DNA from 4 places in the Geodermatophilus sp. SYSU D00696 genome. Region 3 is predicted to be linked to each of the others. Evidence: riboswitches for the same ligand, from Rfam matches in the RefSeq annotation. Region 3 holds a riboswitch; each other region holds the start of a gene.

Region 1 (5,320 bases), on a different contig from region 3:
TGGTAGTCGCCGACGTAGTCGCGGAAGCCGAGGGTCCGCTCGATGACCTGCTGCGGGGAGCCGACGGTCAGCGGCGTCTCGCGGGAGAAGTCCTCCAGGGAGGGGCCGTGGCCGTAGACCGGCGCGTTGTCGAAGTAGGGCCGGAACTCGTCCACGGCGTCCTGCGAGTTCTTGCGCATGAACACCTGACCGCCGAGGCCGACGATCGCCTGGTCGGCGGCACCGTGGCCGTGGTGCTCGAAGCGGCGGCGGTAGAACTCGACCATCCGCTGGGTGTGCTCCTTCGGCCAGAAGATGTGGTTGTGGAAGAAGCCGTCGCCGTAGTACGCGGCCTGCTCGGCGATCTGGGGGCTGCGGATCGAGCCGTGCCACACGAACGGCGGGACGCCGTCCAGCGGGCGGGGCGTCGAGGTGAAGCCCTGCAGCGGGGTGCGGAACCGCCCCTGCCAGTCGACGACGTCCTCGTCCCACAGCCGGCGCAGCAGCGCGTAGTTCTCCACCGCCAGCGGCAGCCCGTCGCGGATGTCCTGGCCGAACCAGGGGTAGACCGGGCCGGTGTTGCCGCGGCCCATCATCAGGTCGACGCGGCCGCCGGCCAGGTGCTGCAGCATCGCGTAGTCCTCGGCGATCTTCACCGGGTCGTTCGTGGTGATCAGGGTGGTCGCCGTCGACAGCTGCAGCCGCGAGGTCTGCGCCGCGACGTAGGCGAGGGTCGTCGTCGGCGACGAGGAGAAGAACGGCGGGTTGTGGTGCTCGCCGAGGGCGAAGACGTCCAGGCCGACCTCCTCGGCCTTCTTCGCGATCGTGACGATCGCCCGGATCCGCTCCGCCTCGCTCGGCGTGCGGCCCGTCGTGGGATCGGTCGTGATGTCACTGACCGAGAAGACGCCGAACTGCATCTCGTGCTCCATGTGGTTGAGAGTGCAACTACTGCTACGGCCCGTCCAACCGCGGCGCCCTCGCGTCCATTCCCAGGGTCTCGTGACCGCGCTGAGATGCAATGACTGCGCTCGGTGACGGATCCGGCACGTCCCGGCGATCCCACTCCGGCGGGCTCCGCGCCCCCCTGTCGGCGCCCGGCCGGTGGGTATCCGGGGTGGGATCGTGATCACCCCGACGGCCGGCCGGGGAGTCCGGACCGGCACGGCGGACCGAGGGGGACCGGGATGTCGCAGCGGGCAGGGGGAGGCGCTCAGACCGGAGCGCCGGGGGACGGCACCGGGGGACGGTCGCCGTCGGGCGGACTCGACGGCCTGCTGGGGACCGGGCCGGTGTTCACCGGGGCGGTCCGCGGCTACGACCGCGCGCAGGTCGACGACTACGTGAACTGGGCGGAGACCGAGGTCCTCGTCCTGCGCCGGGAGAACGACCACCTGCTCAGCCGCTACGCCGCCGCCTCGGCCGAACTGCAGAACGCCCGGCGCCGGCTGGCCGCGCTCGTCCGCGAGCGGCAGTCGCTGCCGGGGCCGGACGAGGCGCTGGAACTGGTCCGCCGGGCCGAGGCCGAGGCCGCAGCCCGGACCGCCGCCGCCGAGGAGGAGGCGCGGCGCGTGGTCGAGGAGGCCCGCACCGAGGCCGAGGCGCGGCTGAGCGGGGTCGCCGAGATGCGCGAGGCGGTCATCGCCCTGCGCGAGCAGACCCGCAGCGAGGCCGCGGCGGTGCTCGAGGCGGCCCGCCGCGAGGCGGCGGAGCTGGGCCGGGGGGCGGCCGAGGAGCGCGCCCGGCTGGACCGCGCGGCGGCCGCGGTGCGCGAGCGCCTGGACCGGGAGGCGGCAGAGGTCCGCGCCCGCGCCGACGCCGAGGCGGCCGAGCGCCGGCGGGTCGCCGAGGCCGAGCTCGCGCCGCTGCGCGACGAGCGCGACCAGGCGCGCGAGTGGCTGCTCGGGCTGACCGGGCAGATCGACCGGGCGCTGGCGGTGATCACCGGCGTGCTGCCCGACGACGTCCCCGTCCTCGCCGAGCGTCGCGAGGCGGCCGAGACCGTCGGGGAAGCCGCGGCGGGCGCCGCGCGGGAGCCGGTCGCCGCTGCCGATGCGTCGCAGGTCACTGTGTTGCGCGACACGGACCGGCCCCAGGTCGCCGCGGCCTCCTGACCAGCAGCGACACCGGCGCGGGCAGCTGCCCGGGGGGCCGGCGGGTCACACCCGTCCCGCCGGTCCCTCCGGCCCCGTGTTGTCACGGACCGGTAACGGTGTCTACGGTGGCGGGCGTCCGGTCGGTCGTCTCTCCCCGTCCGGGGAGCCTGGCCGGACGCCGCCGAGTCGTGTCCGCACCCGTGGACGCGAGCCGGGGACCCACCGCAGTACTGGGGTGAATCGCACCCGTCGAGCTCTGCTCGCGGGGGTGTAGGGCTGCTTCCCGCCCGAACCCGTCAGCTAACTCGGTAGGCGGCTCACGGAAGAAACGGAGAGCCTCCGCATGCCCCGCCTCCGGGCCCCCGCGGCCCGCAGGTGCAGCCGCCCGCGCGCGCAGCGCGGTCCCGCGTCCTCCTGACGCCGGCTCGACCCTGCCCTGCCGCGCCCCGGCGCCGACCGCGGCCGCCGGAGACCTCCCGACCAGACACGCCGTAGACCCGCGCTGCGTGCGCGTGCCCATGCCCCGGGCCGCCGCGCGCCCTCTCCCTCGGAGCGCCCACCCGCATGTCCAGCCGTACCCGCCGCACCGCCGCCGACACCCCCGTCGCCGAGACCCCCGACACCCCTGACACCGACGCCCTCGAGACCGCCGTCCTCGAGGTGGACGACGAGACCCCCGCCCCCGGCCGCGCGCGCCGCGGTGGCCTGCTGGGCTCCCGCCGCCCGGCCCTGCTGCTCGGTACCGCCGCCGCCGGCGCGCTCCTGGTCGGGGTGCTCTCCGGCACCGGCCCCGCCGCCACCGGCGGTGCCGAGGCCGACACCGCCAGCGCCTCGGTGGGCGTGGCCGAGGCGCTCGGCCTCGCGGAGCAGGGCACCGACGGCGCCGTCGAGGACGGTGACCTCGCGCCGCTGGAGGAGCTCGCCGCCTCCCGCACCGAGCGCACCGCGATCGACGCCGCCGCCGTCCAGGCCCAGGCCGCGGCCGACCAGGCCGAGCGCGACCGCATCGCCGCCGAGGAGGCCGCCCGCATCGCCGCCGAGGAGGAGGCCGCGCGCGCCGCCGCCGAGGCGCAGGCCGCCGCCGAGGCCCAGGCTGCCGCCGAGGCCCAGGCTGCCGCCGAGGCCGAGGCCGCCGCCGCGGAGGCCGCTGCTGCCGCCGAGGCCGCCGAGGCCGCCGAGGCCCAGGCCGCCGAGTCCGCCGCGGCTCCGGCGCCGAGCAGCTCCAGCTCCGAGAGCCGCGGGTCCTTCAAGGACTACGCGCTCAGCCTCGTCGGCGCCGAGCAGTTCTCCTGCCTCGAGAAGCTCTGGGGCAAGGAGAGCAACTGGAACCCCAACGCGCAGAACCCGACCAGCACCGCCTACGGGATCGCGCAGTTCCTCGACTCCACCTGGGCCAGCACCGGCATCGCCAAGACCTCCGACGGCTACCGCCAGATCGACGCCGGCCTGATCTACATCAACGAGCGCTACGGCTCGCCCTGCGAGGCCTGGGCGCACTCGCAGGCCACCGGCTGGTACTGATCCACTAGTACTGATCCACAGGTGGCGCAGGGAGGGCCGGCCCGGACCAGGGTGGTGCCCGCGGGCTTCGTCCGCGCGCACACCCGGGTCCGCCGGCCCTCCCTCGTCCCCGAGGTCCGGCTGCACGTCGCCGACGACGTCGTCGCCCTGTGGGAGGCGATGGAGACCGCCGGCGGCGCCGGTGAGGAGCCGCCGTTCTGGGCCGCGGCCTGGCCCGGCGGGCAGGCCCTGGCCCGCGCCGTGCTCGACGGCGCCGTCCCGGTCGCCGGCCGTCGCGTCCTCGACCTCGGGTCGGGCAGCGGCCTGGTCGCCGTCGCGGCCGTCCTCGCCGGCGCCCGGCACGTGCTGGCCAGCGACGTCGACCCGTTCTCGCGGACCGCGGTCGGCGTCAACGCCGTCCTCAACGGCGTGCGCGGCATCAGCGTGATCGGCGACGTCCTGCACCGTGAGCCGCCCGACGTCGACGTCGTCCTGGCCGGGGACGTCTGCTACGACCGCGTGATGACCGGGCGGGTGCTGCCGTTCCTCGACCGGGCGCGGGCCCGCGGTGCCGAGGTGCTCGTCGGGGACCCCGGCCGCCCGTACCTGCCGCACGAGCGGCTCGAGCCGGTCACCGTGCTCGACGTCCCCGAGACCGAGGGCCCGGGCCTGCGCCGCACGACGGTGTGGCGACTGCCCTGAGCGCCCCGCGGTCGTGGGTAGGGTCGCCGCCGTGGCCGCACCGCTCCCCGTCGCCCCCGGCGGCGGCCGCGGGCGCCGGGCCCGCCGCCCCTCCGGCGACGACCGGGAGCGGGCCATCCTCACCACCGCCGAGGAGCTGCTCGGGCAGCGCCCGCTGGCCGACATCTCCGTCGACGACCTCGCGCGCGGGGCGGGCATCTCCCGGCCCACCTTCTACTTCTACTTCCCGTCCAAGGACGCCGTCGTCCTCGCGCTGCTCGACCGGGTGGTGGGGGAGGCGCGCGCGTCCCGCTCGGCGGCGCTGCGCCGGGCCGGTGACGACGTCCGCGCCGGCTGGCGGGGTGCGCTCGAGGCGGTCCGCGACACCTTCGCCGCGCACCACGCCCTCACCACCGCGGCAGCGTCGCTGTTCGCCACCAGCGCCGAGGCCCGCGCGCTGTGGTCGGAGGTCATGGAGCAGTTCGTCGCCGAGACCGCCGCGGCCATCGACGCCGAGCGGGCCCGCGGCGCCGCCCCACCCGGCCCGCCGGCCCGCGACCTCGCCGTGGCGCTCAACTGGATGAACGAGCGGGTCATCCACGTGACCGCCACCGGGCAGGCGCCGGCGCTGGACGAGGCCGACCTCGTCGACGTGCTGCTCACCGTGTGGCTGCGCGCCGTCTACGGCGGCGACGGGCCGGCAGCCGCACCCACCTGACCGACGCGTCGTCGACGTACTCGACACGGTGTCGAGTAGTGTCGCCCAGGTCACCCCGGCCCCGACAGGGAGAGTCATGACCGAGACCAGTCCCGTCCGCCACGTCGACGTGCTGATCGTCGGCGCGGGCCTGTCGGGCATCGGCGCGGCCTGCCACCTGCAGCGCGAGGTCCCCGGCAAGAGCTACGCCGTCCTCGAGGCCCGCGAGGCCATCGGCGGCACCTGGGACCTGTTCCGCTACCCGGGCGTGCGCTCGGACTCGGACATGTTCACCCTGGGCTACTCCTTCCGGCCGTGGACCGACCCGAAGGCCATCGCCGACGGGCCCTCGATCCGCCAGTACGTC
Region 2 (5,320 bases), on a different contig from region 3:
TCCTCCCCGGACGCTCGTGCTCTGCACACCCCTGTGTGCAGAGCACGAGCACGCCGGACCGCTTCCCCGGCGGTCCCCGGTGCAGGACAGTGACCCGGTGACGACGTCGATCGAGGCGGCCGGGCTCGAGCAGGTCGCGCCGGGGGTCTTCGCCTACGTGCAGCCCGACGGCAGCTGGATGATCAACAACACCGGCGTCGTGGCCGGCGACGACGGCACCGGGGTCATGGTCGACACGACCTCCACCGAGGCGCGCAACCGGGCGCTGTTCGCGGCGGTGGACGGCGTCGCCCCGGGCCGGCTGCGGGCGCTGGTGAACACCCACCACCACGGCGACCACACCTTCGGCAACTGGCTGGTGCCGGACGGGACGCCGGTGGTCGGGCACGAGCACGCGCGAGATGACCAGCTCGCCGCGGGCCTGATCGCCGCGCAGGTGCTCACCGGACCGGACTACGGGCACCTGGAGGTGCGCCCGCCCGACGTCACCTTCACCGGCGCGCTGACCCTGCACCTCGGGGAGCGGGCGGTCGAGCTGCACGCGGTGGGCCCGGCGCACACGCGCGGCGACGTCGTCGTCTGGCTGCCCGGCGAGCGGGTGGCCTTCGCGGGCGACGTCGCCTTCGCCGGCGGCCAGCCGTTCCTCGCCGAGGGCAGCGTGGCCGGGTACCCGCGGGCGCTGGCCGCACTGCGGGCGCTGGAGCCGGAGGTGCTGGTGCCCGGGCACGGCCCGGTGTGCCGCGGGGACCAGGTCCCCCGGCTGCTCGACGACCTCGCCGGCTACGCGGCCTTCGTCGACGCGACGGCGCGCGAGGGGCACGCGGCGGGGTGGTCGCCGCTGGAGACCGCGCGCCGGCACGCGGGCAACCCCTACGCGGCGTGGCAGGAGTCCGAGCGGCTCGTGGGCAACCTGCACCGGGCGTACGCGGAGCTCGATGGCCGGCCCCACGGCGAGCGGCTGCCGCTGGCCGGCATCTGGCCCGACATGGTCGCTTTCCACGGCGGCCCCATCGGCTGCCGGGCCTGAGGGCGTCCCCGGCGGTCACGCCGGCGCGGGGGCACCGTCCAGGCACCGCCGGGCCGCTGGGCGCATCCCGAGTCCCGCGAGGATCCCCCCGGCCCGGCACCGGCGCTCGCGGGCGCGCTCGCGCAACAGGGCGCCGAGCGCGGCGTTGACCGACCGGTCGGCGCGGCGCTCGAGGAACTCCGCCGTCGCCAGGTGGGTCGCTGCCCGCCGCAGTGCCTCCACGTGCTCGAGCCGCTCCTGCGGTCGACTTCCGGTCGGGGACCCGGCGGTCCCGTCCGCGCCCGCTGCAGCGCTGGTCGTGCTCGTGGTCGTCATCGCGTCCCTCGCCTCCGTCGGTCCCCGCATCTGTGGAGACGCCGGAAGGCGGCGGGGATGACGCGGCGCGGGGAACGAGGCGGTCAGCTGCCGGGGAAGCCCGGGCGGTCGCCGGTGCCCATCCCGCTCTCACCGGCGCGGGGCGACTGGTCGGGCGCGGCGCCCACCTCGGCGTCCTCGTCGTCGTGGACGGGGCGCTCGCCGGGCAGCACGTCGTCGTCCTGCCCGGAGCGGTCGTTCGTGCCGCCGTACGGCCGTCCGGTCATCGAGCCCTCGGTCACTGCGGACCTCCTCCGCCGAGCACCGACCGGCCGGCTGGGCTCACCCCGGTCGGTGCCGGGGTGCCCGGCCGGCCGGCTGCGGAAACCGTCGCCCCGAGACGCGGTGTGCCGGCTGATCCCGTGCTCTGCCGGCTCGATCACGCCCGCAGAGCGCCGGGAGAGCCGGCAATGGGGCGGCAACCAGCGCGAGAAGCACCGCGCCCCCCGTCCCGGAGCGGGACGGGGGGCGCGGTAGGGCGTCGGTCGGTCAGTAGGCCCGGCCGCTCGTGCCGCCCTTCTTGTTCTTGTTCTGGAAGTCGCGGACGAACTGCTTGATCTTCGCCTGGTTCTGCGGCTTCTGGAGCTCCTGCACCACCTTGGCGGCGACGCCCGAAGCCACGAGCTTCCTCAACATCCCCACGGGGTCCTCCTCCTGTCGGCTCCTGTCCCGTTGCCCCGTCAACGCGCGGGGCAACCGTGGGGATCCCGGCCTTTCACCCGTTCCACCGGTGGCGGGCCGCTGACGGGGCGTACGGACGCACCGTTGCGTCCTTTCTCGTCCCGTCCGGCGTGTCGGCGCCCGACCGGGTGCCGCCGCGTGTCCAGGACCTGGGCGTGCCCGGTGGTCGCGCTGGCGTGTCGGGTCCGGGAGGCCAGTCAAATCCGCAGGTCCGCGCCGGGCGTGGCGCCGCGTTCCGTCGGTTGAGGGCCCCCTGACCCCTCCCTACCGTCGTCGCCGGTCCGCCAGGGTCCTTCGTCGCGCCCCGTGCGACACCTGGTGGCCACGCCGAACCGGGTGCCGGAATCAGCCGGCAGCCCGGGCCGGGGACCCACTGCAGCACTGGGGTGGAGCGCGACTCGTCGCGCCGGGCGACTCCTCCGTCCGAACCCGTCAGCTAACCCGGTAGGCGGTCGCGGAGAACAGGAGAACCGTCGTCCATGACGACTGCACGCACGTCCACCGCTCGTCGCTCGTTCCGCGGCATCGCCGTCGCGGCCATCGCCGGAGCCGGCATCGTCCTCTCGCCCCTCCCGGCCTCGGCTGCCGCGGGCGGTGGTGGTGGCACCGCGACCGGGACGGTGGCCGCCGCGCCGGCGCCTGCGCCCACCGGCGCGGCCCAGGTCGCCGTCGACACCGCGCTCGCCCAGGTCGGTGACCGGTACGTCTACGGCGCCACCGGGCCGGACTCCTTCGACTGCTCGGGCCTGACCAGCTTCGCCTACAAGGCGGCCGGCGTCTCGATCCCGCGCACGTCGAAGGCCCAGTCGACCTTCGGCACCGCGGTGGCGAAGGCCGACCTCCAGCCCGGTGACCTGGTGTTCTTCTACAGCCCGGTGTCGCACGTGGGCATGTACATCGGCAACGGCCAGATGGTCCACGCCTCGACCGCCAGCAAGCCGGTGGCCGTCGTCGACCTCGACTCGATGCCGAGCTACGCGGGCGCCCGCCGGGTCGCCTGACGCACGTCGCGGAACGGTGCCCCGGCCGGGCCCTCCGGCCGGGGCACTCTCGTGTCGTGGTGCACGAGGACGGTCCCCGGTGGCCCCGCCGCGCCGGCTCCGGACCGGTGGTGGCGGTGGGCAAGCTCGTCGCCGACCAGCTGCTGGAGCTCACCGCTCCGCTGGTGGTCGGGAGCCAGCAGCGGGTGGCCCGGACGACGACGGCGGGCGGGGCGCCGGCCAACGTGACGGCGAACCTGGCCCGTCGCGGCACCCCGGCGCGGTTCGCGGGCTGGGCCGGGGCCGATCCGCTCGCGGACACGGTGCTCGCCGGACTGGCCGGGCGCGGGGTGGAGACGGCGGTGGTCCGCCGTGGCCGCACTCCCCTGTCGACGGTGCTCGTCCACCCCGACGGCGAGCGCACGCTGCTCACCGACCGCGGCGAGGGCGGGCTCGAGCCGGACGACGTCCGCGCCGCGTGGCTCGCCGGCGCGGCCGCCGTCCACCTCGACGGCTACGACCTGTTGCCTGGCCGTTTCCCGGACGCGCTCCGGGCAGCTGCCTCGCTCGCCCGGGACGCCGGCGTGCCGGTCACCGTCGACGTGGCGGCCGCGACGCGGATCGAGCGCCACGGGGCCGACGCGTACCGGGAGCTGCTCGTGGCGCTGCGGCCGGACGTCCTGTTCTGCAACGCCGTCGAGGCCGCGGTGCTGGGATTGGACGGCGACCGGCCCGCGTGGGCGCCGGCACTGGTCCTCGTGCACGCCGGCGCCCGGCCCACCCGGGTGCTCACCGCGGCGGGTGCGTGGCAGGTGCCGGTGGAGCCCCTGCCGGAGGGACGGCTCCGCGACACCACCGGCTGCGGGGACGCCGTCGCCGCCGGGGTGCTGGCCGGCTGGCGGGCGGGGGCGCCGGTCCTGGACGCGGTCCGCGCCGGCCACGAGGTGGCCGCGGTGGTCGCGGGTGTGGTCGGGGCCCAGCCGCCGCCCTGAGGTCAGCCGCCGAGGGCGCTCACCATGGCCATCACGGTCGCCATCTGCGGGCCGCGCTTGGTCGCGTAGTCGACGTCGCCGGGCCCGAGGTAGCCCCACCAGTCCCAGCAGCCCTTGGGGTTGCCCAGGGTGGCGTCGGGCCGGGCCTGCGGATACAGGACGACGAAGCGGTTGGTGTCGGCGTAGGCGTTGAGGTTGGACAGGTCGACGAAGGTGCGACCGATCTGCTCGGCGGTCTGCTGGCACCCGTGCAGTGCCACGACGACCCGACAGCCGGCGGTCGGCCTGGTGCAGTCGCGCGGGGTGTAGAGGTAGCCGGTCGACCCCATGCCGATGGCGGCCGCGCCGGTGCGGGTGACGTCGCCGATGCCCGGCGAGGCGGGGACCGCGTACGGGTCCTGGGAGAACTCGGTGACGGTGCCGCGCGGCTTGCCGGTGTTCGGTGCCTGCACCGAGCCGAACAGCACGCGCAGCGACTCGGCCTGGGCGTCGTAGGGCGAGCAGTTGTTGACGTACGGCGCTCCGGTGGCCCCGCAGGCCACCGGCCCGAGCGGGCTGATCCAGCCGTGGCCGGCCGCGATCGTGGACTGGTAGGTCAGCGGCACGCCGTAGTGGCGGTAGTAGGTGGCCAGGTCGTCGGCGACCGGGCGCTTCACGGTCGGGTCCTGACTGCCGTGGAAGAGCCAGGTCGGGATGCCGGCGAGGTTGGCCGTGGGGTCGATCTTCCCGTCGCGCTCGTACTCGGCCGTCCTCGCGTACTGGAGGGAGAGGTCGCGCGGCAGGACCGAGTCGGCACAGGCGTAGAGCGCGACGGCGACGTCGCCCATGGCACACCAGTACGGGCCCGCGCTGACCACGGCCGCGCCGTCGACCCGGCTCGAGAAGGCCACCTGCAGCTGGGTGGCCATGTACCCGCCGGAGGAGATGCCGGTGACGTAGGTGCCGTCGACCGAGAGCTGCGGCAGGGGCCCGGGTGCCGCCCGGGAGACCTGCCCTGCGGTCACTCCGGCGAATGCGAGGACGAACGCGGACACCAGGACGACGGCGCGTCGGTACAGCTCTGCTCGCGGACGGGGCACGACTCCTCCAGCTCTGCTCGCCGTCGGGTGACGGTGCTCACATCCGCCGACGCTCAAACACGTCCCGGGGCCGCTGTGCTCGTGACGCCTCCCGGAGGTGCCTTTGTAGCGATATTGGCTGCTCGCGGGCGTCTGACCTGCGGGTTCGGGTTGTCCGCCCAGCGCCGACCGGCTAGTATTCGATCATGCGTTCGAGCAGGTGGGAGA
Region 3 (5,320 bases):
GCCACGAAGGTCTGGATGCCGCCCTGCCGCGGCGGGAAGTCGTTGGTGACGACGAGCGTGCGGCTCACCGGTCGCCCAGCCGCAGCCAGTCCTGGGCCATCGCCACCCGCTCTGCCGGGGTCGGGTGCGAGCCGAAGAACCACTGCCACGGCACCGGCGGGCTCGGGTCGGAGACGTTGTTCTCCGACAGCCGCCGCTGCACCGCGGTGAACGCCTGCGCGTCGCCGGTCAGGTCGAGGGCGTACAGGTCCGCGCGCGCCTCCACCTGGCGCGACACCAGGTTCTGCACCGGCGTGGCGACCAGCGAGCCCACGGCGGTCAGCAGCAGCACCAGCGGGACCACGCGCGGGTCACCCGCGGAGTCCGCGCCCGCGCGGCGCAGCAGCGCCGGCCGGGACAGCAGCCACCCCAGCAGTGCCACCGCCGCGGCCGCGCCGAGGGCGCCCAGCAGCGTGCCGGTCAGGACGTCGTCGGCGGCGACGTGCCCGAGCTCGTGGGCGACGATCGACTCGATCTCGTCGTCGGGGACGTCGGCGAGCAGGGTGTCGTAGACGACGACGCGGCGGGTGGACCCGAACCCGGACACGTAGGCGTTCAGCCGCGTCGTCCGGCGCGAGGCGTCGGCGACCAGGACGTCCTCGACCGGGTTGCCGCTCTCCTCGGCGAGCTGGAGCAGGTCGGTGCGCAGCTGTCCGGCCGGCAGCGGCTCGAAGCGGTTGAACGCCGGCTCGATGACCACCGGGTAGAGGAACGAGCCGGCCACCACGAGCCCCGCCGCGCCGGCTGCCGCCCACGCCCACCAGGTGCGCGGCGCCCGGCGGGCCAGCCACACCAGGGCGAGCAGGGTGAGCGCGGTCAGGCCGGCGTCGATGGCGGTGGAGACCGCGACGTCGCGCAGCCACAGCCCCCAGGACCGGGTCGACAGGCCGTAGCGGTGCCGCACGACCTCGCCGTAAGCCGACAGCGGCAGCGTGACCAGCCGGCCGGCGACCACCAGCGCGACCGTGCCGAGGAGCAGCGTGAGCGGCCAGCGCCCACCCACGGGACGGCCGACCGCGGTGACCAGCCGGCTGCCCAGGCGCGTGAGGCCGAGCAGCGCCGAGACGGTGAGGCCGAGCAGCAGGCCCACCAGCGAGGCGGGGCGGACCGCGGCGGCGAAGGCCTCGGCCCGGCGCACCACCTCGGCGGGCAGCCCGGCGTCGGCGCTGAGCGGCGTCGCGCCACCGGGCGGGGTGGGCAGCACCGTCCAGGGCGTCCGGACGGCGACGACGACCACGAACGCCGCACCGAGAACGAGCGCGACCAGCAGGGCGGCGCGGGAGGCGGTCCGGTTCACCCGCCCGCCCAGCTCACGCGGCCGATCCTAGGCGGACCGGCCCGCCCGGCCGCCCCGGTCCCCGGACCCGGCACCGGCCACGACGAGGGCCGGTGACCCGTGAGGGTCACCGGCCCTGGCGACGTGCTGGGTTGGCCATCCCCCAGGGGCCCGCCGCGAGCGTCCGAACGGCGGGGGGAGGGGTCCTTCCGTCAGGCGATGCGGCGCATGGCGGTGATGCCGCTCATCGAGTCGACGGACACCACCTTGACCGGCACGCCGGAGGTCGAGGCGTGCACCATCTGGCCGCCGCCGATGTACATGGAGACGTGGCTGACCGGGCTGTAGTAGAAGATCAGGTCGCCCGGCTGCAGCTCCGACCGCGAGACGGCGGTGCCCATCTGCGACTGCATCCGGCTGGAGTGCGGCAGGCTGATCCCGGCCGCCGCGTAGGCGTACTGGGTCAGGCCCGAGCAGTCGAAGGCGTTCGGCCCGCCGGCGCCCCACACGTAGGGGTCGCCCACCTGCGCCAGCGCCGTCTGCACCGCCACCTGCGCGGCGCCGCTATACCCACCCGCGGGGGCCGCCGGAGCCGGGGCGGCCGCCGCCGGAGCCGCCGCCGCCGGAGCCGCCGCGGCCGGAGCCGCCGCCGCGGGAGCCGCGGGAGCCGCAGCCGCCGGGGCGGCCGCCGCGGGAGCAGCCGCTGCGGCCGCCGCCTCGGCCGCGGCGTCGGCGGCGGCCTCGGCCTCGGCGGCGAGCGCCTGCTGCCGCGCGGCCTCGGTCAGCGCCTCGAACTGGGCCTCGTAGTCGGCGATGTCGGCCTCGAGCCGCTCCTCCTGGGCGTCGAGCTCCTCGAGCGTGGCCTCCGCATCGGCCCGGGCGGCGTCGGCCTCGCGCTGCGCCTCCTCCGCCGCGGTGGCGGCCTCGCCGACCTGCGCGAGCACGTCGGTGGTGTGGCCGGAGATGTGGTCGAGGGTGGCCAGCGAGCTGACGAACTCGTCGGCCGAGTCGCTGGTCATCAGCAGGTCCAGCTGGGCGAAGGTGTCGTTGCTGCTGGTCCAGGCACTGCGGGCGACCTGGCGGATCTGCCCGTCGAGGTCCTGCAGCCGGGAGCGGGCGTCGCCGAGGGCCCGCTCGGCGGCCTCGGCGGCGGCCTGCTGGCGGGAGAGGACCTCGCGGGCCTCGTTGACCTGCTCGCTGACCGCCTCGAGCCGGCGGCCGGCGTCGGCGGCGAGCTCGGCGGCCTGCTCGGGGGTGGCGGCCCGCTCGGGGTCGGCGACCGCGGTGCCGGGCACGAGGGCCACGGTCAGGGCGGCGGCGGTGCCGACCAGCGCGACCCGGCCGAGGAGCCGGCGCGGTGAGCGGCGGTGCGGGCCGGCGACGCGGGCGGTCGCGGGTGCGGAGGAGGTGGACTGTGCGCAGGCATGCCCCGGGCAGGGGCGGGGGGTCGCCACGGGCGGCGGCTCTCCGTTCTTCCTCAGCAACCGCCTACCGAGTTAGCTGACGGGTTCGGGCTGGGAAGACGTGCCCTATCAGGCGTGCGCCGGCGGGCCGGTGCACGCGAGAACTCACCCCAGTGCTGCGGTGGGTCCCCGGCTCACCTCGCGCGCACCCGCAGGCGGCGTCCGGTGACTCGGCGGTGACCGGCCGAGGTCACCTCGCGTCAGGTGACGACCACCCGGCCGGACGCGGTCACAGTACGGACGTGATGAGTTTGTGACAAACGGGACCCCTGCTGACTGTGAGAACACGCACAGTGAGCAGTAGCGCCCACTCCGGTGTGTACCCGTTCGGGCGTCGACCTGCGCCTCAGCCGGTGCGGCGCCGTCCGCCGGGACGCTCCCCGCGCGCCGGGCGGTGACGCAACGGAGGCACCAGGCCGACCTCCGCCAGCGCCCGCACGGCGCGCCGCTCGACGTCGTCGAACTCCACGACCACGCCCGACGGCGGGGGCACCGCGTCCCCGGCGGCCGGCCCGGTCGCCCGCGCGGCCGGGACCGGCGGCACCGGCAGCAGCACGGGCCCGGTGCCCCTCTCCGCCGGCGGCGCACCCAGCAGGACGGTGACGACGCAGTCGGCGCAGCCGGTGCCGCGCACGGTGCAGGTGTCGCAGTCGATGAGCATGGCCGTGTCCCCCCTCCGGTGCCCCGGGCCGCCCCGGGTGCCGGGCCGCGGTCGGGACGGGTCTCCCTGTCGGTTGCTCCGCACGCTAGGGACGGCCACCGACAGTCCCGGCTCAGCTGCCCGCGAACTCCCAGTGCCAGGGCTCCTCGCGGCCGTTGCCCGGGTCCGCCCAGGTGGGGTGCAGCCAGCCGAAGCGGCCGGCGTTGGCCACCATCCAGGCGTACTGCGGGGTGCCGAAGGTCTCGATGCCGCCGCACAGGTCGACCGCCAGCCCCCAGCCGTGGTTGCTCGTCCCCGGGACCGCGGCCAGGGCCGGTTTCTCGCCGTAGAGCCGGACCTGGCCGGCGTAGGTGCGGTAGGAGTCGGTGATGCAGACCGGCCGGCCGAACTCCGCCTCGAACGCCGCGCTCATCGCCCGGTAGGCCGCGGCGGCGTCGCAGCGCAGCGCGTGCCCGCCCACGCCGAGGGGGCACAGCGCGCTGGGCGGGACGAGGCCGTTGGGGTACCCGCCCCAGGCGCGGGTCCCGTCGAAGCTGGGCGGGTACACGGTGTTGCCGCACTCCACCCGCAGCGCACCGCCCGAGGGCCCCGGCGCGGCCACCTCGGGGCGAGTGCCGAGGGCCGGCCGGCCCACGTGCAGCACCTGGTCGGCGGGCAGCCGGCGGACGACGACCGCGCCGGCCCGCCCGTCGGCGGCCAGCATCGTCTCCCGGTCCAGCGCGATGCCGACGTGGCCGAGCCCCGACTCGGGCGTCCCGAGGAACACCAGGTCGCCGGGCAGCACGTCGGCCGGGTCGACCGGCACCGTGACGGCGTACAGCCCGGCCTGGTCGGCGGGCAGGTCGACGCCCGCGGCGCCGTAGACCGTGGAGACCAGCGAACCGCAGTCCCAGGAGTCCGGGCCGGCCGTCCCCGGCGCGTAGGGCTGCCCCAGCGTGTCCATCGCCGCGCTGACGGCGGCCACCGTCTCGGCGGGCAGCACCAGCAGCGACGTCGGCTCGCGCGGGAACTGGGCGGCGCCCCGCTGGGCGCCCCCCGCGGCGTCCCCGACCGGGACCAGCCCGGCCGGCAGGCCGGCCGCGGGGGCGGCCAGGGCCGAGGCCGGCGGGGACGCGACACCGGCCGCCGCGAGCTGGTCGAGGTGGGCGCGCCAGTTGGCCGCCGTCTGCCGGTTGACGTCGAGCTGCTCCTGCTGGAGGTCGGCCAGCTGCCGGTCGACGTCGCTCAGCGCGGCGTCGAGCTCGTCGGTGACCGCCGCCGCGGCGGCCTCCAGGTCGGCGACCTGGGCCGCCAGCAGGTCGGCCCGCTGCTGCGCCTCGGCCAGCGCCGCGTCCGCGGCGGCCTGCTCGGCCAGCGCCGCCCGGCGCTGCTCCTCGGCGGCGGTCACGACCGCGCCGGTGTGGTCGTCGACGGCGTCCAGGTAGCCGATCGCGGCAGCGGCGTCCCCCGGGTCCCCGCCGGAGAGCAGGACGCTCAGCGGGGACAGCGTGCCGCCGTCCCGGTAGGCCGCCGAGGCGTAGCGCGCGACGACGTCCTGCAGGCGCGCGAGCTCCGCCTCCGCCTCGGCCACCCCGGCGGAGGCGGCGTCGACGTCGGCCTGCGCGGCGGCCAGCGCCTGCTGCGCGGCCGCGACCTCGGCCTGGCGCTGCTGCAGGTCGGCCTGGACCTCGGCGGCCCGCTCCTGCAGCCGGTCGAGGGCCTCGCTGTCGAGGACCCCGCTGGTGCCCCCGGGCTGGTCGCTGGGCGCGGCGGCGGCGGGTCCGGCCGGCACCAGCGCCACCAGCACCGCCGCGGCCGTGACCAGGAACGCCGCGCGACGCCGCGGGCGCGACGCGGGGTCCAGGCGCACCGGACCACCCCCCGTGTCCACCGGACCGTGCG
Region 4 (5,320 bases), on a different contig from region 3:
CTGCGTCGCGTAGGGCTGGTCGTAGTGGATGCGGTGCGCGTTGTAGGTGAGTGCGCTGAACCGGAACAGCAGCGGCGGGTCGGGCAGCACCTCGACCACGTGGTCGCCGATGTCGGCGGGGGAGCCGGCGCCCGCCGGGGCCGGGGAGGAGCCGGCCTCCTGGGAGCGGTAGACGACGTCCTGCTCCTCGGTGACCAGCAGCGCGCCGTCCTCCCGGTACTCGCTGCGCACGGTGACCAGCAGCATCTCCCCGCTCCGGCCGGTCTTGACCTCGCAGCGGGCCAGCGACGACGTCCGCTCCACCGCCGACCCCACCCGCAGCGGAGCGGTGACCTGGAGCCGCCCGCCGGCGATCATCCGGCGCCGGTGCGGCAGCGGCGGGAGGAAGTGCCCGGCGCGGGGGTGGCCGTCGTCGCCGAGGTCGGCGGTGGCCGGCCGGTCGAGGAAGGTGAACACGTGCCAGCCCGGCGGCAGCGGGTCGCCGTCGGCCAGCGGCGGGGCGGGCTGGTCGAGCAGCGCGGCGAAGGCGGCCGCGGGCCCGGGCGCGACCACCGCGGTGCCGGTCAGCGGGCCCGGGGACCAGCCCGCGACGGCGTCGGTCAGGGAGGACACGGCGTCATCGTGCCGCCTGTGACGCCGCCCGCACCCCGGAATGGCGCGGGCCGTGCGGGTGTCGGAACCGGCGTGGACCTGTTCTCACCCGTGAAACTCGGCGACCTCGAGCTCGCCAACCGCGTGGCCATGGCGCCCCTGACCCGGATGCGGTCCGGCTCCTCGGGCGTGCCCGGCGACCTCGTCGTCGAGCACTACGCGCAGCGCGCCGGCGTTGGCCTGGTCGTCACCGAGGGCACCTACCCGAACCACGAGTCGCAGTCCTTCGTCGGCCAGCCCGGCATCGTCACCGACGAGCAGGTGGCCGGCTGGCGCCGCGTCGCCGAGGCGGTGCACGCCCGCGGCGGCCGGATCGTCCTGCAGGTCATGCACGGCGGGCGGGTCACCCACCCCGACGTCAACGGCGGCCGCCGCGTGGTGGCCCCCAGCGCCATCGCGATCGACGGCGCCGGCCACACCGAGAAGGGCAAGCAGCCCTACCCGGTGCCGCACGCGCTGACCACCGAGGAGGTCCGGGACGTCGTCCGGGACTTCCGGCGGGCCGCCGAGCGCGCCGTGGAGGCCGGGCTGGACGGCGTGGAGGTCCACGGCGCCAACGGCTACCTGCTGCACGAGTTCATGGCGCCGTCGTCCAACGTCCGCGACGACGAGTACGGCGGCTCGCCGGAGAACCGGGCCCGCCTGGTGGCCGAGGTGGTCACCGCGGTCGCCGACGCGATCGGCGCCGGCCGCGTGGGCCTGCGGATCTCGCCCGAGCACGGCATCCAGGACGTCCTCGAGCCCGACCGCGGCGACGTCCTCGCCACCTACGGCGCGCTGCTCGACCGGCTGCGTCCGCTCGGCCTGGCCTACCTGTCGGTGCTGCACCGGGAGCCCGCCGGCGACCTGGTCCAGGAGCTGCGCCGCCGCTCCGGCGCGCCGCTGATGGCCAACAGCGGCTTCGGCGCCGTCACCACCCGCGAGGAGGCGGTGGCGCTCATCGAGGCCGCGCACGCCGACGTCGTCGCCGTGGGCCGGGCGGTGATCGCCAACCCCGACTTGGTCGAGCGCTGGGCCGGGGAGCACCCGGAGAACGAGATCCGGTCGCACCTGTTCTACGCGTCGGGTGCCGAGGGCTACACCGACTACCCCACACTGCGCGCCAGCTGAGACGCCGCGCGGCGACCCGGGAGCCCTCACCGGACGGGCCGGAGGGGGCTCCCGGGTCAGTCGGTCAGTACCAGTTGTTGGCCTGGAAGTGGCTCCAGGCCGCGCAGGGGCTGCCGTACCGGTTCTCGATGTAGACCAGCCCCGCGTCGATCTGCCGGTACGGGTCCGACGTCTTCGCGATGCCGGTGCCCGCCCAGGTGGAGTCGAGGAACTGGGCGATGCCGTAGGCGGTGCTGCTGGGGTTCTGCGCGTTCGGGTTCCAGCCGCTCTCCCGCTCCCAGAGCTGCTCGAGGCAGCCGAACTGGGTGGCGTTCCCGCCGAGCTGGGCCAGGGCGTAGTCCTTGTAGGCCGCCTCGCCCGAGGCGGCGGGTGCCGCGGCCGGCGCGGGAGCCGGTGCCGGGGCGGGTGCGGAGGCCGGCGCGGGAGCCGGTGCCGCCGCGGGAGCGGCGGGCGCCGCCTCGCCGTCGCCCTGGTTCCAGCCACCGTCGCGGTCACCGTCCCAGCCGCCCCACTGGGAGCTGGAGCTGCGGTCACCGGAGTCCCAGTGGTCGTCGGCTTGGGCCACCGCCTGCCCGCCGAAGGTGAGGGCGAGGGTCATCGCCCCCGTGGCGGTCAGCAGGTGCAGGACGCGGCGGCGCGGTCGCGCGGCGACGAGGGTGTCCTGGGCGGCGGTGTGCTCGAGGTCGGTGGGTGCATGCATCGGGTCGTCCTCCTGGAGGTGTGGTCGCCGGACGCCGTCACCGGACGGCGCCGGGTGGGTCGGGATGCGGTGGGCCCCGAGGCCCGTGAGGGCAGGGGTCGGCAGCCGGGCGCGCGGCACCGGCCGGACCAGGGGCCCGGCTGCGGGCGTGCGACGGCTGCTGCGTGCAGTGGCTGGGCAGGCGGGAGCGCGACGGTCCCGGACCTGGGCGCGCGGGGGCTCGGGGCCCCAGGGCGCGGATGTACTCCGTCCTCCCGTGGCCGCCTACCAGGTGAGCTGACGGGTTCGGGCTGGGAGTGCCCTACCCGCTCCCGGAGGGCCGGGAGCGGGACTCACCCCGGTGGTGCAGGTGGGTCCCCGGCTCGCACCCACGGGGGTGGGCGCGACTCGGCGGCATCCGGCAGGGGCCCCCGGACGGGGACGAGACGACCGGCCGGACGCCGAAACGCTAAGGACGTGACCGGATGGTCACAATCGGAGGTGCCGACCGGAGCGCGACAGGCCGACGCCACGTCCCCTCCGCGCACGGCTGGTCACCCCGCGCGACCAATCTCCTCCGGACACGCCGCGGCCGCCGGGACCACGGGTCCCGGCGGCCGCGTCCGATCGCGTGCGGACTACCCGGGTCGGCGGGCACCGTCCCCGGGGAGGTCGGCTGCGTGGTGCCGCTCGGAGGAGATGCCGACCACGTTGCCGAACGGGTCGACGACGGCGGCGCTGACGATCGGCCCGTGCGGCGTGAGCGGGATGTACTCCTTCGCGCCCATCGCGGTGAGCCGCTCGAGCACGGCGTCGAGGTCGTCGACGTCCCAGTAGCCGACCGCGCCGCCGGTCTCCAGCGCCATGCCCGGAGGGGCGGAGGCGCGGGAGGCGATCGCCAGTGACGTCCCCTCGTCGATGCGGAACTTCGCGTAGCTGGGCCGTCCGCCTGGGCCGGGCCTGGTGAAGCCCGGCCCGGTACCCAGGAGCTCCGTGTACCAGGCGACGGCCGCGGCTACGTCGTCGGCGAAGTAGGTCTGGTTGGCGAACCGGCGCAGGCTCATGACGTGCCCTCGCGGGGCGCGGGAAGCTGGTCCCCGGGCGCCCAGTCGGGAGCCGTCCAGCGGTGGAAGACCCGGGCCACCGAGTCGCGCGGGGTCTGCCACGTCTCGGGGTTGTACGGGCTGACGTAGGGAGCCAGGTCCTCCATGACCTTGGCGAATGCCGGCCGCATGGACTCGTGGTTCTGCCGCACGGCCGCCGCCTTGGCCCGGTCCTGCTCCAGGAGGTGCACGAATACGTCTTCCATGGAGTACAGCCAGCGGCCGGTGACGCCGGTCTCCGTGGGCAGGCCACCCGCGTCGGATGCGGCGAACACCCGGGCGATGTCCTCCTCGCTGCCCGGCCGCATCCGCTGGACGATGACGGTCATCTCCCGGTCGGGGGAGACCTCGCCCTCGGGCACCCAGCTGTAGAAGTGCTTCGCCACCGAGTGCGACGGGTTCTGCCAGTAGCTGGGGTAGGGCGTCACGTACGGTGCGATGGCCTCGGCGATCGCCTGGAACGCCGGCAGACCGCGGCGCTGGCCGGAGACCTCCGGGTCCTCCTTGCGCTCGATGACGTGCAGGTAGAGGCCCTCGTAGGAGAGCAGGACCCGCCCGACGACGCCCATGTCCTGCGGCCGGGTGGTCCGGTCGTAGTAGGCGAACACCGGTCCCACCTTGTCCTCGCTGCCAGGCACCATCCGGCAGACGATGACGTTGCGGAACGGCCGCCACGTGGCCGAGTTCCAGCTGGCCGGCGACGTGGACGTGTTCGTGAACTCGACCGTGTCGTTCGCCCAGGGCGGTTCGGTGGGTGTCGTCGTCGCGTCGGCTGCAGGGTCGGCCGACGGGGTCGAGGGCGGCGTGGTCTGGGTCATCACGAGCCTCCTTGGAGAGGGGTGGGGGTGAACCGCAGCGGGAGCTCGAGCAGCCCGCGGAAGGCCGACGCCGCCGGCAGCCACTGCAGCTCCTCGACGGGGACGTCGAGGCGCAGGTCGGGCAGGCGGACGAGGATCCGCCGCAGCGCGGTCGTCGCCTCCAGCCGTGCGAGGGCGGTGCCCAGGCACTTGTGGATGCCGTGCCCGAAGGACAGGTGGTGCGTGGAGCCGCGGGAGAGGTCCAGCGCGTCGGCGTCCGGGACGAACTCCGGGTCGTGGTTGGCCGCGCTGAGCACGATCGTGACGATCGAGCCCGCGGGGACGGTCACGCCGCCGATCTCGAGGTCCTCGGTGGCGAACCGGAAGCTCGACACGGGGACCGAGCCGTCGAAGCGCAGCAGTTCCTCCACGGCGGCGGGCACCCGGTCGAGGTCGGCCAGGAGCTCGGCCAGCTCCTCGGGGTGGGTCAGCAGCGCCACCACGGCGTTGCCGAGGAAGTCCGAGGTGGTCTGGTAGCCGGCGAACAGCATCAGGAAGCAGGTGGACACCAGCTCCGCCTCCGACAGCCGGCCGTCCCCGTCGCGCGCGGCGATCAGCGCGCTCACGAGGTCCTCGCCGGGGTTCCGGCGCTTGCCGGCCACCAAGCCGGAGAAGTAGGCGTGCAGCCGCTCCTGCGCCTGCCCGATCGCCGCCCGGTCCTCCTGGGGGCTGCGCCCGCCGGTGCCCACCGTCCGGATGACCTGGGTGCCGGCGAGGATCTCCTCGTGGTCGGCCTCGGGGATGCCGAGCAGGTCCCCGATGACCGCCAGCGGCAGGCGCAGGGCGAACTCGTCGACGAACTCGGTGCTGCCGCGCGGCGCCATCCGGTCCAGCAGGTCCTCGACGATCTCCTCGATCCGCGGGCGCATGGCCTCGATGCGCCGCGGCGTGAACGCCTGGGTCACCAGGCGGCGCAGCCG

The links. A riboswitch is a leader RNA that binds a small molecule or an ion and turns the genes downstream of it on or off. The one in region 3 is predicted to bind cyclic di-AMP.
Region 1: linked by a shared signal. The riboswitch ahead of ACI79O_RS01035 (aggregation-promoting factor C-terminal-like domain-containing protein) and the one ahead of ACI79O_RS21800 (NlpC/P60 family protein) in region 3 are both predicted to bind cyclic di-AMP.
Region 2: linked by a shared signal. The riboswitch ahead of ACI79O_RS08425 (C40 family peptidase) and the one ahead of ACI79O_RS21800 (NlpC/P60 family protein) in region 3 are both predicted to bind cyclic di-AMP.
Region 4: linked by a shared signal. The riboswitch ahead of ACI79O_RS15055 (aggregation-promoting factor C-terminal-like domain-containing protein) and the one ahead of ACI79O_RS21800 (NlpC/P60 family protein) in region 3 are both predicted to bind cyclic di-AMP.

What each region holds. Positions count from the first base shown of each region.
Region 1 covers NZ_JBJGYY010000001.1:213,578-218,897, reverse strand. The annotation lists gene ACI79O_RS01045 (LLM class flavin-dependent oxidoreductase) at 1-911, opposite strand, end outside; gene ACI79O_RS01040 (hypothetical protein) at 1,272-2,093, shown strand; cyclic di-AMP (ydaO/yuaA leader) riboswitch at 2,245-2,405, shown strand; gene ACI79O_RS01035 (aggregation-promoting factor C-terminal-like domain-containing protein) at 2,640-3,596, shown strand; gene ACI79O_RS01030 (class I SAM-dependent methyltransferase) at 3,651-4,277, shown strand; gene ACI79O_RS01025 (TetR/AcrR family transcriptional regulator) at 4,309-4,974, shown strand; gene ACI79O_RS01020 (flavin-containing monooxygenase) at 5,051-5,320, shown strand, end outside.
Region 2 covers NZ_JBJGYY010000010.1:19,049-24,368, forward strand. The annotation lists gene ACI79O_RS08405 (MBL fold metallo-hydrolase) at 98-1,027, shown strand; gene ACI79O_RS08410 (hypothetical protein) at 1,043-1,342, opposite strand; gene ACI79O_RS08415 (hypothetical protein) at 1,426-1,623, opposite strand; gene ACI79O_RS08420 (hypothetical protein) at 1,871-2,023, opposite strand; cyclic di-AMP (ydaO/yuaA leader) riboswitch at 2,378-2,529, shown strand; gene ACI79O_RS08425 (C40 family peptidase) at 2,542-3,063, shown strand; gene ACI79O_RS08430 (carbohydrate kinase family protein) at 3,120-4,034, shown strand; gene ACI79O_RS08435 (extracellular catalytic domain type 2 short-chain-length polyhydroxyalkanoate depolymerase) at 4,037-5,113, opposite strand; gene ACI79O_RS08440 (DUF222 domain-containing protein) at 5,299-5,320, shown strand, end outside.
Region 3 covers NZ_JBJGYY010000049.1:13,983-19,302, reverse strand. The annotation lists gene ACI79O_RS21810 (glycosyltransferase family 4 protein) at 1-68, opposite strand, end outside; gene ACI79O_RS21805 (M48 family metallopeptidase) at 65-1,336, opposite strand; gene ACI79O_RS21800 (NlpC/P60 family protein) at 1,528-2,769, opposite strand; cyclic di-AMP (ydaO/yuaA leader) riboswitch at 2,786-2,964, opposite strand; gene ACI79O_RS21795 (hypothetical protein) at 3,125-3,439, opposite strand; gene ACI79O_RS21790 (NlpC/P60 family protein) at 3,552-5,288, opposite strand.
Region 4 covers NZ_JBJGYY010000022.1:34,199-39,518, reverse strand. The annotation lists gene ACI79O_RS15065 (FAS1-like dehydratase domain-containing protein) at 1-612, opposite strand, end outside; gene ACI79O_RS15060 (alkene reductase) at 685-1,761, shown strand; gene ACI79O_RS15055 (aggregation-promoting factor C-terminal-like domain-containing protein) at 1,826-2,461, opposite strand; cyclic di-AMP (ydaO/yuaA leader) riboswitch at 2,708-2,864, opposite strand; gene ACI79O_RS15050 (VOC family protein) at 3,079-3,504, opposite strand; gene ACI79O_RS15045 (TcmI family type II polyketide cyclase) at 3,501-4,184, opposite strand; gene ACI79O_RS15040 (hypothetical protein) at 4,195-4,392, shown strand; gene ACI79O_RS15035 (cytochrome P450 family protein) at 4,361-5,320, opposite strand, start outside.